DNA from 2 places in the Alkalicoccus luteus genome. Region 1 is predicted to be linked to the other one. Evidence: predicted binding sites of a transcription regulator. Region 1 holds the regulator's gene; the other holds the start of a gene.
What was found. Region 1 encodes Rex, which represses fermentation and respiration genes when NADH is low (regulators of the CRP and FNR family bind a similar motif). Its sites were predicted from a motif close to TTGTGAAATATTTCACAA; they were not measured.
Positions count from the first base shown of each region.

Region 2: ACSZLD_RS05360 (formate/nitrite transporter family protein) is a predicted target of Rex. The motif match lies at 2,186-2,203, and genes of this name have one in related genera.

Region 1 is NZ_JBPZEY010000020.1:8,908-16,089, reverse strand. Features, by position in the region: gene yfcC (putative basic amino acid antiporter YfcC) at 1-160, opposite strand, end outside; gene ACSZLD_RS16520 (sigma-54 interaction domain-containing protein) at 412-2,331, shown strand; gene ACSZLD_RS16515 (MDR family MFS transporter) at 2,322-3,731, opposite strand; gene ACSZLD_RS16510 (redox-sensing transcriptional repressor Rex) at 3,880-4,518, opposite strand; gene moaC (cyclic pyranopterin monophosphate synthase MoaC) at 4,540-5,034, opposite strand; gene ACSZLD_RS16500 (ATP-binding cassette domain-containing protein) at 5,164-7,074, shown strand.
Region 2 is NZ_JBPZEY010000003.1:218,127-225,308, reverse strand. Features, by position in the region: gene ACSZLD_RS05375 (AzlC family ABC transporter permease) at 1-697, shown strand, start outside; gene ACSZLD_RS05370 (AzlD domain-containing protein) at 694-999, shown strand; gene ACSZLD_RS05365 (hypothetical protein) at 1,219-1,353, shown strand; gene ACSZLD_RS05360 (formate/nitrite transporter family protein) at 1,340-2,122, opposite strand; gene ACSZLD_RS05355 (thermonuclease family protein) at 2,452-2,982, shown strand; gene ACSZLD_RS05350 (hypothetical protein) at 3,207-3,344, shown strand; gene ACSZLD_RS05345 (hypothetical protein) at 3,350-3,511, shown strand; gene ACSZLD_RS05340 (potassium/proton antiporter) at 3,744-5,219, shown strand; gene ACSZLD_RS05335 (GGDEF domain-containing protein) at 5,221-6,321, opposite strand; gene ACSZLD_RS05330 (GNAT family N-acetyltransferase) at 6,453-6,992, shown strand; gene ACSZLD_RS05325 (AEC family transporter) at 6,989-7,182, shown strand, end outside.

The DNA of each region.
Region 1 (7,182 bases):
TGAGCACGGTACGCGTATCTTCCTGCCCGGCGTTGTCATATGTAACTTCCTCTGTTTCGAACATCCCCATCGGGATCAAGTACGTCATCAGTGCTGCCAGCACCACCACGCCAAAAATGATCACAAACGTATGAGGCATTTGAATTCCTTTCTTCGGCATCTTTCCCACTCCTTTCAAGATTGCTGTTTATGAATTGCAAAATAGATGCCAACTTTTTTGCACAGCTTCCCTCAAACGCCAAAAAGAAGCGGCGCTGGCTGAATCGGAGCCGGCCTGACGAGGTTTAGGCAGCCATTGCTCTTTTTAAATTGAAATCGACTATGTTCTGCGGGAATCGTTGATCTAAGCTTGATAGTCCTTATATGTTTTTATGATAGAATGTAGAACAACATATAAAAAGGAGAATCTCTATGCTTGGATTAATTGCAGGAAGCAAGAAAACAGAGGATGCCCTCTTTTACCAGCTGCGCCAGCTGCTTGGCGATTTTTTACCGATCCGCTCCTGTGCGCTTGATGAAACACGAAAACCAGAGTGGCTTCACCAAGCTGAAGTGCTCGTCTTTTCCTCCGATTCCGTACGGCAGGAATGGGAGCATACGGTTTCATCTGCAGACATCCATTCCATTACAGGAATCCGCACGATCGATCCAGAGGCCATCAACGACCTGCTTCATATCGCTCCAGGGCGCGTCTTAATTGTAAACGATGATGCGCAATCCATTCGGGAAACAGCTGAATCGATGTTCCAGCTTGGATTGACCCATCTGACCCCTGTGCCGCTTGAAGCGTCCAAGCTGTATTACGATGGTATTTCAGTCGCCGTTACACCAGGCGAGCCGGAGAAATGCCCCCCATCTATATCCACGATTGCAGATATCGGCGTCCGTCCCTTCAGCATGAAAACACTGCTGGATATCGTCGATGCCTTTGAGCTTCCGCTTGCCTCTCAAGTGTCGGAGCGTTATCTCCAGACGATCGTTCGGCTGCAGCGGCGGCTCATCGAAGAAGAAGAACAGACGTCCTCGCTCATGAGTCACTACCATGATCTGCTCGATCAGGTTGATGACGCTATTCTGGCCGTTGACACAGCAGGCTTGATCACTGCAGCAAACAAGCGTATGGCAGCCTTCTGCGGCATGCAGGAAACGACCTTGCTCGGCCGGCGTGCTGTAGATATGCTCGTTTCTACACCTGTCGGGCCTTTTTTGACGAGCGATGACAGCCGCCAGACGGTGTCAGGAGAGGATGACGAATATGTGCTGTATAAAACGGACACCGGCTCCGGCACAATCATGACCATGAAAAGTGTGGAGACAGCCTTTGAGGTTGAGCAGACGGCAAAGCGCGCCAAGCAGGACGGTCTCCGGCCGCAGTATACGCTCGATGACATTATTGCACGCGACCCGGAGATGGTCCGGGCAAAAGAAGCAGCCAGGAAGATGGCCGCCTCGCTCCATCCGGTTCTGCTGCAAGGAGAAACCGGCGTCGGTAAAGAGCTGTTCGCTCATGCCGTGCATCATAACTCTCCTGTCTGGCAAGGTCCCTTTTTCGCGGTGAATGCCGGTGCCATGACAGAAAGCCTGCTGTTAAGCGAGCTGTTCGGCTATGAAGAGGGGACGTTTACCGGTGCGCAAAAAGGCGGCCGCCGCGGTCTGTTTGAGCTTGCCTCAGGCGGCACGCTTTTCTTGGATGAAATCGGGGATTTGAGCCCAAACGTGCAGGGACAGCTGCTGCGTGTGCTTCAAGAGGGCGAAATCCGCCGCGTCGGCGGAAGCCGCAATATTCCGGTTGATGTGCGAATTGTGACAGCAACGAACAAGGTGTTGGATGAAGAAGTTGAGCAGGGACGCTTTCGTGCTGATTTGTTCTATCGGCTGCGCGTCCTCCCATTGACAATTCCGCCGCTGCGCGAGCGTACGCAGGATATTCCGCTTCTCGTGCAAGCGTTTTTGCCGGAGGGCAATGCTCTGTCGGAAGCTGCGCTGGAGGCGCTTACCTCCTACAGCTGGCCAGGCAATATCCGCGAGCTGAAAAGCTGTCTTGCTTACGCGGTGACGCTTGGCGGTGACGTTATTTCTACCGATGACCTGCCGGCCACGGTGTTTGCCCGTCCTGCAAGCAGCTTAACGCCGGATCACCTGATTATTCTGGATTTGCTTCGCGACGGTACACGGAAAAGCTTAAAACAGCTGGAGCAGGAGGCTGCCCCCCTCACCCTGCAACAAATCCGCCGCATCGTTGAACAGCTGGACCGCGAAGGACTGATTCAGAAAGGGCGCGGGCGGATCGGTTCCCAGATCACCCGCGCCGGTATGGCGGTTTATGCCTGACGCTGCTGGCGCCTGTGTTCCTGCCCGAGCAGAATACCTGCCGGAATCGAAAGGAATCCGAGTACGGCAACGATCAGAAAGCCTTCGTTGATTGCCGTCAGGCTTGCCTGTTCAATCGTGCTGCCGTTTACGGCCATAATCTGACCGCGGCGCACTTCAAAATAGATGGAAACGAATACGATACCAAACGCTGAGCTCATTTGCCGGAATACGTTGTTCATAGCTGAACCGCGCGACACAAATTTTTCCGGAATCGCGTTCATACCGGCTGTTGTCGCCGGCATCTGTGCAAGCCCCATGCCGATTCCGCGAACCGCGTTCACCGCAATCACAATCCAGACCGCTGTTTCCAGCTGCATGAATCCGAGCACAGCCGTTCCAACAGCCATGATCGACAGTCCGGCGGTGACAGGAAGAGCCGGACCGATCTTATCAAGCATCCTCCCTCCGACCGTCATAAAGATGCCGGATAAAAGAGCTGCCGGCAAAAAGGCCAGACCGGTCATGACGGCACCTAGGCCGTAGACATTCTGAATGAGCAGCGGGATTAAAAAGATGCCGCTGAAGAGCATAATCGAACTGATCATCGCTACCACAACGCTGTAGGTGTACGCCCTTGCCTGAAACACGGACAGATCAAGCAGCGGCTGGGGACTTTTCAGCTCAATTCGCGTAAACAGAACAAGCAGAGCAAGCCCGACCGTCACGAGTGAGAGATTGACCGGATTATACAGCTGAGCCAGCTCATTCATACGCCCGAGCGCAAATAGAATCGCGCCGACGCCGGCCGTCACTGTTAGAAAGCCCGGCAGGTCGAAGCGGATATCATCCACCTTTTTCGTCTGCCGCAGATAGCGCCAGGAGAAGGCGAGACCTAATATCCCGGTTGGCAGGTTGCAGAGAAAGAGCCACTCCCACGTGCCAAATTCGATAATTATTCCGCCAAGCGTCGGTCCAATGGTCGGCGCCATCATGGCGGCTATGCCCCAGACGCCGGTCGCAAGCCCGCGCTCTCCCTTTGGGAACACTTCAAAAATAAGCGCGAGCGAGAGCGGCATCATAATGCCGCCCCCGACGCCTTGAAGCCCGCGGAAAAAGATGAGCGAGCTCAAGTCCCACGACATGGACCCAAGAACGGAGCCGGTTAAAAAAATTGCGAGCCCGACCATGAACAGCTGCTTTTTGCCGAATTTATCACCTAAATAGCCGGTGAGCGGCATCGTCATGCCCATGACGACCATAAAGATCGTAATCACCCAGCCTGTCGCGACGGCTCCGGAGTCGAACACCTGCATTAGGTGCGGGACAGCCGGATTCAACATACTGTTATTTAAAATGACTGTAAATGTACCGAGCAGCACTGATATGACGACGAGCCACTTTTGAGGTATACGTGCCATGATGTCACCTTCATTTTCTTTCGATTAACGAATCTTTTTCTATCCTATCATAATGCATGGCCCTTTGCCCCGAGCAGCGATTGAGACCCTCGGCTTTCCTCCATCATAAAAACCGCCCCGTTTCCGGGACGGCTCGGTTTCAGCTTTATCATGAAAGCGGATAATGCTTCATAAAGTAAATCAGCGACTGCAGCTCAACGGAGAGGTCGATGTGGTGGACACGGACGTGATCCGGCAGCGACAGCCTTGCCGGCGTGAAATTTAGAATACCCTTAATGCCCGCTTCCACTAGCTCCTCTGCAATCCCCTGTGCATGCTGGGATGGTACAGTCAGAATCGCCACTTCCACTTTTCCTTCAATATGCTTGCCGAGGTCTTTAAAATGATGCACCGGCACCTCGCCAATCACTTCTCCAACCACTGATTCGTCGACATCAAACGCCATCTCGATCCGGGTATTATTGCTTTTGCTGAAGTTGTACTTCAAAAAGGCTGTGCCTAGATTTCCGACGCCGATGAGCGCTACCTGTGTCAGCTCATCCTGGTCGAGTGTCTTGCGGAAAAACGAAAGCAGATAGCTGACGTTATAGCCGTAGCCTTTTTTACCGAGCGCACCGAAGTAGGAAAAATCGCGGCGGATCGTGGCAGAGTCCACCTTTACTGCTTCGCTCAGCTCAGACGACGACACGCGGTGCTTACCGGATGCCTGCAGTCCTTCTAAAAAGCGGTAGTACAGCGGCAGCCGTTTAGCGGTCGCCTGCGGTATTTTTGCCTGATCAATATCCATCATTCCATATCCCCCTGTCCTTTAGCGGTCGCTGCTCTCTCGTGAGAAGTCGCCGCTTTTGCCGCCTGTCTTTTCTTTCAGGTAGGTCGGACCAATGACCATCCCTTTATCAACGGCCTTGCACATATCGTAAACCGTAAGCGCTGCAGCGGATGCGCATGTTAACGCTTCCATTTCGACACCTGTTCTTCCTGTCGTTTTAACAGCTGCTTCTATCTTCAGTGTATATGTTTGCTCCTTCACAATCCAGTCGAAAGAAACATCCACGCCTGAAAGCGGGAGCGGATGACACATCGGGATGATGTCTGCCGTATTTTTAGCTGCCATAATGCCTGCAATTTGCGCCACCTGCAGCACATCTCCTTTGCCGATTTGCCCGGCGCGGATCTTCGTATATATCTCTTCATTAACTTCCACGCTTGAAAGCGCCCGGGCTGTCCGCTTTGTGATTTCCTTATCGGAAATATCCACCATGCGCGCCCTGCCTTCTTCATTAAAGTGTGTTAAGTCACTCATGCTTCCACCTCACATTTCCACCATCCATTGTACACTATTCGCTTTTTCAATGCATGCTTTGCCTGTGCAAGGCAGCTCATGTACACTGGAGAAGGAGAAGAATGAACTGACAGAAGAGGATGAACCGCCATGATATTACTGCAATGCTCGCAGCTGTCCAAGTTTTTTGGATCTGAACAGGTGCTGGCTAACGTGAAAATGGAAATTAAGAGCCGGGAACGGATCGCCCTCGTCGGCCGGAATGGAGCTGGAAAGTCTACGCTTCTGCGCGTCTTTTCCGGCGAATACGATCATGATGACGGGCATCTTATGATCCCGAAAGAGGTATCGATCGGCTATCTCGCTCAAGACAGCGGACTGCAGTCGGAACGGTCGATCTGGGAAGAAATGCTGACGGTTTTCACCGATCTGCGCGCGATGGAACAGGAGCTTCGACGCCTCGAAGAGAAAATGGCCGAAGGCAGCGAAAAAGTGCTCGCAGAATATGACCAGCTTCAGCTTCAGTTTCAACAGCGCGGCGGTTTCCAATACGAAGCCGATATCCGCAGTATTTTGACGGGCCTGCATTTTCAGTCGTTTGATTATGATACGCCGGTTTCGTCGCTCAGCGGCGGTCAGAAAACGAGGCTTGCCCTCGGGAAGCTGCTTCTGTCACGGCCGGATCTGCTGATTCTTGATGAGCCGACCAACCACTTGGATATTGAGACGCTGACGTGGCTGGAAGGCTATTTAAGCGGCTATGACGGTGCTGTACTTATCGTATCGCACGACCGCTATTTCCTCGACAAAGTCGTGGATACGGTCTATGAGCTGTCCTTCCAGCGCACGCGCCGTTTTACTGGCAATTACTCCAGCTATCTCGACCAAAAAGCGAAGCAGCTCGAGCTCGACATGAAGCAATACGAAAAGCAGCAGGAGGAAAAAAAGAAGCTGGAAGACTTCGTCCAGCGTAACCTGGCCCGTGCCTCCACGAGCAACCGCGCCAAAAGCCGCCGCAAGCAGCTCGAGCGGATGGACGTTATGGACCGGCCGAAGGATGACGACAAATCAGCTTCCTTCCGCTTTCAAATTGACCGGCAGAGCGGGAACGACGTGCTTCAGCTTGATGACGTGTCGGTCCGTTACAAGCCCGGACAGCCGCTGATTGATCACATTTCAGTCCAGCTGACCAGGGGCGAAAGCGTAGCACTGCTCGGACCAAATGGAATAGGCAAATCGAGTCTGCTCAAGACGATCACCGGTGCGATGAAGCCGCATGCAGGAAGCATCCGGCTTGGCAGCAACGTTTCTATTGGCTATTACGATCAGGAGCAGACGGAGCTGACCTCTAATAAAACCGTGCTGCAGGAGCTATGGGATGAGTATCCACATGTGAATGAGAAGGATATTCGAACGGTGCTCGGCAACTTTCTTTTCAGCGGAGACGACGTCTTGAAGCATGTACAGGATTTAAGCGGCGGCGAAAAGGCCCGGGTGGCCCTTGCAAAGCTGATGATGAAAAAAGCGAATCTGCTCATTCTCGATGAGCCGACCAACCACCTCGATCTCGACAGCAAAGAAGTGCTTGAGAATGCGCTCATTGACTACCCTGGTACGATCCTGTTCGTCTCGCACGACCGCTACTTTGTTAATCGGATGGCGACAAGAGTAATTGAATTGACCACCAATGCCGCAATCAGCTATCTCGGGGATTATGACTACTATGCGGCGAAAAAGCAGGAGCAGCAGGAACTTGCCCGCATCGAAGCGGAAGAATCACCGGTTGAAGCAGCTGCACCGCCGTCTGCCAAAGCTGATTTTAAAGCCGGAAAGGCCCGCCAAAAGGAAGTTCGGCAGCTTGCAAGGCGAATTGAAGAACTGGAAAAGGCGATTGAGCAGGAAGAATCTGCAATCGAAAAAATTGAAGCGCTTCTGTGTGAACCTGATGTTTATCAGGATCACGAGCGTACGCTGGAGCTGAACGTTCAGCTTGAACACGTAAACGGACGTCTCGAACAATGGATGGATGAATGGGAAAAGCTGCAGGAACAGCTGGATTAACACGCAGGAACGGCGAATAATCGCCGTTTCTTTTTTTGTGTTGTCCACAGGCTGCATACGTTCACAAAGTTACTCACAGAAAATATGGCGCGTCAATACAAAAATGGT
Region 2 (7,182 bases), on a different contig from region 1:
AGCTGCACCTGCACCAAATACGATCGAGCTCCGCCGAGGATTGTCGGCGGGGCTTTCCATTGCGTTTGGCTATATGCCGGTTGCGATTGCATTCGGCCTGCTTGCCGGCTCGACCGGCCTCACAGTGTACGAAGCGGTGCTCATGAGTATGCTGGTGTTTGCCGGAGCGGCCCAGTACATGGCGCTGTCGATGATTGCGGTCGGCGCCGGCATGATCGAAATTGTGCTCGCGACGTTTATCGTGAATTTCCGGCATCTGCTCATGAGCGCCTCGATTAATGAGCGGGCAGAGCCGACGTCGAAGCGCTACCGGGCTTTATTCGGCTTCTTTTTGACAGATGAGGTCTTTGCCGTATCGTCTGTGCATAAGGAGCCGGTGCCGGGCGGCTACATATTAGGAACAGGCATCGCCGCTTACTCCAGCTGGGTCGGTTTTACGGCCGTCGGCTATTTTACCGGAGCGATTTTACCCGCAATTTTACAGGAGAGCATGGGAATCGCGCTCTACGCGCTGTTTATCGCCCTGTTAGTGCCGTCGATTAAAGACGCAGGCCGGCCTGTCGTCGTGCTCGCTTTACTTGGCGGAGGCTTTAACTGGATGTACGCGTTTGTACTCGACACCGGCTGGGCCATAATGGCCGCGGTGATTACGGCAGTTGTCATCTATGAGCTGCTGATCAGGAGGCGGATCACATGAGAGAGGAATTCATCTGGATGATTATCGGCATGGGACTTGTCACGTACATCCCGCGCATCCTGCCGCTGATCGCCCTTTCTACAGAAAACTGGCCTGACTGGCTGCGCCGTATGCTCTCACACGTGCCGTACGCCGTGCTCGGCGCCCTCATCTTTCCAGGTATTCTGTATGCGCAGGAAACGATCTGGTACGGCATGTTAGGCGGCGTCATCGCCTTTTTGATCGCTTACACCGGCGCACCGCTTCTAGCCGTCGTTGCAGGCACAATCCTGCTGTTAACCGGCGTGCATATCATCACGTAAGCTCCCTGAGACAGGAGCTTTTTTCGTTGGAAAAGCAAATCCGCTGATCCTAACCGCAGGAGAGAGTGAGTGATGCGTTCGGAAAGTACATTTATGCGTAAGTGGCGGAGCTGTATGCGTATGAGAGGGGCATTTATGCGAAAGTGATGGAGCTATATGCGCATGAAGAGTGTGTTTATGCGTAAGTGGCGGAGCTGTATGCGTATGAGAGGTGCCTTTATGCGTAAGCGGTGGAGCTGTATGCGTATGGAAAGTGCATTTATGCGTAAGTGGTGGAGCTGTATGCCGTACTACAAGCATGTACTGAAAAAAGCCGCTTCCATCCCGAAGCGGCTTTCGATCAGCTGTCTTTAATAAACGGCCGGTTAATGTAGTAATAGACGAGCCCCATAAAGATGGCGCCGCCGATAATATTACCGGCGGTGACGGGGATTAAATTGCGGACGATGCCTTCTGGTGTGACAGCTCCGGGATTGTCGAGCACGAGCGCGATCGCGAAGGTGCACATGTTGGCGATGCTGTGCTCATAGCCGGAGATAAAAAAGCAGAACACAAACAGCACCATTGCTGCCATTTTCGCAATATCATCCTTCATCGACATCGGCACGAAAAAGGCCATGCAGATCAGCCAGTTACAAAGCACTGCCCGGAAAAACAGCTCGGAGACCGGATCGGTCATTTTACTGTCGGTGACCGTCAGCAGAAAGGCACTGATCTCAGGATCGCTGAACAGCCCAGTCGTGTAAATCAGCAGGGCGAAGGCTGCAGCACCGATGATGTTGCCGATATACGTATACGTCCATAGCTTTCCAACGACGCCCCACGCCATTTTTTTCCGGATGGCGGCGTACGTGTGATAAAAGGTGTCCCCTGTAAATAAGTCGGCACCGCCGTAAGCGATTAAAATGATGGCGACACTGAACGTAAGCCCGGCCATTGGATAGGCCCACGGAGACTCAGCCAGATAAAAGTAGCTGCCCGTTCGGAAAGCGACGATCACACCAAAGCCGATAAACATGCTTGCAAGCGCCGCTCGTATTAAATAACGAATTTTCCCTGTGTTAAATATCTTCTCTTTCTTTTGGGAGACCTGCTCGACCTGCTCCAGCGACTGGCTCTCCATCATACGTCATCCCTCCATCTCTGTATTCCACTTTACGCCGGGAATAGAGAAAAAGAAAGAGTAATGTGAGTAGATTCACAAGTGACAGCCCTTACATGAAAAGAAATACCAATAAGGAGCAGGGAGAGGCGACGTAACCCATCTTTTGACGATAAAACATCATAAAATATGCCACTGACGTGCAGGAGCAGAACAAATACAATGACGAAGATAAGCATCATTATTCCCTTCCGTTTTAAACCATGGCGGCGATTTAGAAAATCGATGGAGCCTTCTATCATGGCGCACAAGGTCCGCTTTCGCTACAATAAGCTAAAGGGGAGATGCACGTGAAACGACTGCTCGCGCTTGTTTGTTTACTGACAGCTTGCGGAATCCATACGGAAGAAGAAACGTTTGAGCTGGAGTTTGAGTTACATACATATGTGGATCGGATTGAACAGGAACATATTCGCGAAGGGACCGTCACGCACGTTGTCGATGGCGATACGTTTGATGTCGTAATTGCTGGTGAGGGGGAGGAGCGGATACGGCCGTACATGGTAGATGCACCAGAAATTTGTCACGGACACGACCCGCCAACCTGTGAATCAGAGCCGTGGGGCGATGAGGCCGCTATTTTTGCCAGGCAGGCACTGCTGGGTGAAACCGTCTATTTGGAGCAGGATGAAACTACGGTTGATCGGTTTGACCGAACGCTCGCCTACGTCTATCTGGAAGACGGTACGATGTTTCAGGAGAAGCTGCTCGCTCTCGGTCTTGCCGAAGTCGTCGTCTATCCGCCGGACGACAAGTATGAAGCAGACCTGCGCGCAGTCGAGGAAGAAGCCAGAGAGCGCGGGATACGGATGTGGGAGTAGCGATTCAGCTAAAGCTGTAAAATCGCACAATGGATACAGCGGATTTGAGGCCATCCTTTCATGTTGTGGGTGTGATGATTGAAGGAAGTATTCTCATAAATGACTTTATTAACAGCCCAAGTACGATGGATTGTTTTGCTTAGGGTTGTTTCACTGTTTTCTAAGTTTATATGCCCTTAAATTCGTGAATAGGAACTGAAAAGAACAGGTTAGGAGGAGTCAGTATGGATGGAGCAGCTGTAATAGTGGTACTCGATCGCAGTATTACAAAAGACGTATTAACTAAGCTTGAAAAAGAGGAAGGGGTGCAGTCGCATACGCACTGCAAGCGTCCGGCCACAGCTCGAAAGATGGGAGCTTAATGGGAATGAAAATTCATCCGGAACGCGACTGTATACTGCTTATTGTCAACAAAGCGGAAACATCAGCTGTCATTGAAACGGTTAAAAAAGAGGCCGATCTGTATGAAGCCGGCCAGGGGCTTGTTTTTTCAGTCGATTTAATGGAGATTGCCGGATTGCGTCATTAATTTGTGTAATTCCATTGTATTCGCAGGAGGCAGTTTTATCATTTTCATTAAGGCTTCCCTTAATCGGGAAGTCTTTTACGTACGGTGCCTTTGAGAGTAGACATTTCCACGTATAAATAATAGTTTGAAAAGAAAGAATGTATACTTTTCTGTGAATACTCGGGTTAAACTGGTAAACTTGTGAATAGCAACATTCTTATTGAGGCGGTGTCCGTAATTGTCCATAGAAGACATGTTTTCCACTGATCAGTTTCTAATGCTGATCGCATTCTTTTTCATCATCGGCGTACTAACCACGAAATTCTCCAGTCGTTTTGGTATTCCTGCCCTTATTTTATTTATTGGAATAGGCATGCTTGCCGGTAGTGACGGGCTTGGACTCATTTACTTTGATGATGCCTCGCTGGCGCAGCTGATCGGCATTTTTGCGCTGGTTATTATATTGTTTGAAGGTGGTCTCTCGACAAAGTGGGCGACAATAAAACCTATTGCTGTCCCTTCCCTTCTCCTCGCAACTGTCGGCGTTATACTTACTTCGCTCATCGTCGCCGTTGCGGCACGTTTTGTATTGGACGTAACCTGGCTGGAAGGGATGCTTTTCGGCGCCATTGTTGGTTCAACAGACGCAGCTGCTGTTTTTGCAGCATTAAAGAATCATAATATCAGCGAAAAGCTCGGAGCAACCCTGGAAGCAGAATCGGGAACAAATGACCCGATGGCGATGTTTTTAACGCTCTCTTTTATTACGCTTCTTACTACGGACCGTGTAGGTTTTCTTTCTGTTGCTGGGGACTTCTTCATTCAGATGGGCGTCGGGTTGGCCGCGGGTTTGCTGCTAGGGAAAGCGGCATCGTGGCTGATCAATCGCGTTAACTTAGAATCGAGCGGTTTGTATCCGATCATTGCAATGGGTTTTGCGCTGCTTACGTACAGTCTGACAGCTGTCGTAGGAGGCAGCGGACTGCTTGCTGTCTATATCGCTGCTCTTGTGGTCGGCAACAGCGATCTTACCTACCGGCACACGATCTTCAGCTTTAACGAGGGATTTGCATGGATGATGCAGCTTGGTATGTTCGTTATTCTGGGGCTGCTTGTCTTTCCAAGCGAACTGTTTCAACTGGAGATTATTATTCAGGGGTTATTTTTATCAGCGGTGCTGATTCTCTTAGCTCGTCCTGCCGCGGTTTTCTTAACATTGATCGGCTTTTCATATAGTTTAAGGGAAAAGCTGCTCGTTTCCTGGGCCGGGCTGCGAGGTGCTGTTCCGATCGTATTGGCAACCTTCCCGCTAATAGCTGGTCTGCCGAATGCACAGCTGTTTTTCAACGTCGTGTTTTTTGTTGTGTTAACCTCAGCTTTAATTCAAGGAACCTCTATTGCACCAGCTGCAGAGAAGCTCGGACTCACCGGTCCAAAGAAGGTGACTCCGTTTCATTCTCTCGAGCTTGTGTCGATTGGAAAGGCGAACGCGGAAATCATTGAATACACGGTGAACGAAGAGACGAAAGTGATTGGTCAGACACTTTCAGACATTGCCTTCCCGCCTGACGTATTAATTAACGCGATTATCCGCGGGGAAACACTCGTCACACCATATGGGGAAACGACAATTGAAAACGGGGACATCCTGTATATTCTCGTGTCAAAAAAGCGTAAGAAAGACTTAAAAACGCTGCTCGGAGAAAGACGCAGCGTTCCGGAAGACTAAGTTAAAACATTTGCACGGCCCGCACGGAACTGGTGCGGGTTTTGTTGCGTCCGCTCCGCTTTGCTTCATACAGCGCTTCGTCTGCATCGGCTGTGAGTGTTTCTGGGGCGGCAGAGGTTTCCGGAAAGGCGGCAATGCCAATCGAGAGTGTCACGTGGATAACACTGTCATCTGAAAGCACGAACGGGTGTGCTTCGACAGCTTTCCGGATGCGTTCTGCAATTTCATTTGCATCGTCCTTAGCACAGCCAGGAAGAAGTACGGTAAATTCCTCACCGCCGTTACGGCTGATGATATCAACCGGACGAACATTTCTGCCCATAATAGCCGCAATTTCCCTCAAAACAAGGTCGCCTTCACGATGTCCATACGTATCGTTTACCCGCTTAAAATGATCAATGTCAGCAAAAAGCAGCGCGAGTGGCTTGTCTTCCTCCTTCGCCTCTTCAGAAAAGGTGCGCAAATGCATATTGAACTGACGCAGGTTATTAAGCCCGGTGAGTCCGTCTGTGAGCGACTCTTCACGGTATCGTTTGAGCAGGTGCTGCGACCGTCTTGTATATTCTACCGTGTAAAAAGCAGCAGCTGCACCAATGTATGAAACGGCCCAGTAAAATGGTATAAGCCCGGTCAGGATGGACAGATCCTGAAGCAGATAAATGATGACCGCCGTAAAGATCACGTTGGCAGCGGTCGTCATCCAAAATACGCAGAAGGTTTTTGGAAGCTTGCTGCGGGCGATCCATACTGCTGCAATCGTTACAGCAATGATAAGTGCACTTCCGGCTAAAGCAGATACGGTCATACCAAAAAGAAAGCGGCCTATGATAACAAACAGCATGGCAATGCCTGCAGGGACGGCACCTCCATAGTAGGCAAGCAGCAGAATAGGAATATGACGCAGATCCACAATCGTTTCGCCATACTGCAGACTGTAAAACATCAGTACGTTAGACAGCAGCCCGCCCATTACACCGGCAAACAGCTTCAGCTTTAATGGAGATGTCTGGTGCAGCGCATAGCGGCCAGTAAATTGCGTATATAAAAATAATAACGTTGTTAACACAGCTAGATTTGCACCAAGCTCTTTGATCATCGACATAAAACGGTCCTCCGGGAGGGTGTGGCGTCATGATATTATTTTAGCATAACAGAGGAAGATTCAGGAAAGTTTATTTTTACTCCAGAAAGGCGTAAACTGGAAACGACAAGGAAAATAAAGGACAGATGCCGATGATGCTAACAGAATCAAACCTGCAGCTGAAAATACCGAACGAAGCAGAAATCCACAGTCTATACTGGTGGAAATATATTGAAGAAAAACAGCTTGCCAAGCAGTGGAACGGCCCATACATACCAGAAGAGTTCGTTGATGAGAAAACCTATTCTCAAATCTGGCAGGAAGAAATAGAGGCTGGCATTCCGGCTGCAGCTGCAATCGTGATCAATGGAAAAGCAGTCGGCTATACAGGAGCTTACTGGGTGGACCGGAACACCGACTGGCTGGAGGGTGGCATTGTCCTTTACGACCCGGATTACTGGAACGGAGGCTATGGAAGCACTGCTTTCCGCCTCTGGATCGATTATTTGTTTTCCTCGATGTCGATCCATCGCATCGGTCTCTCGACATGGTCCGGCAATACCCGCATGATACGTGTCGCAGAAAAAATGGGATTTATAGAAGAAGCACGAATTCGTGAAGCCCGATTGTGGAAAGGAAAACGGTACGATGCGATTAAAATGGGCGTGCTGCGACAGGAGTGGGAAGGATGATTGTGGAGATCGCCATTCAGGTGATGTTTCCGATTCTTGCTCTCGCGGCAGCAGGAGCGTTTTTTCAGCGGTGGTTTCAGCTGGATCTTGGCACTTTATCCAGGCTTCTGACATATTTCTTTCTGCCCGCTGTCGTCTTTACGACGATTTCCACACAGGAAATGGACAGCAGTCTGCTGCTTGACGTCGG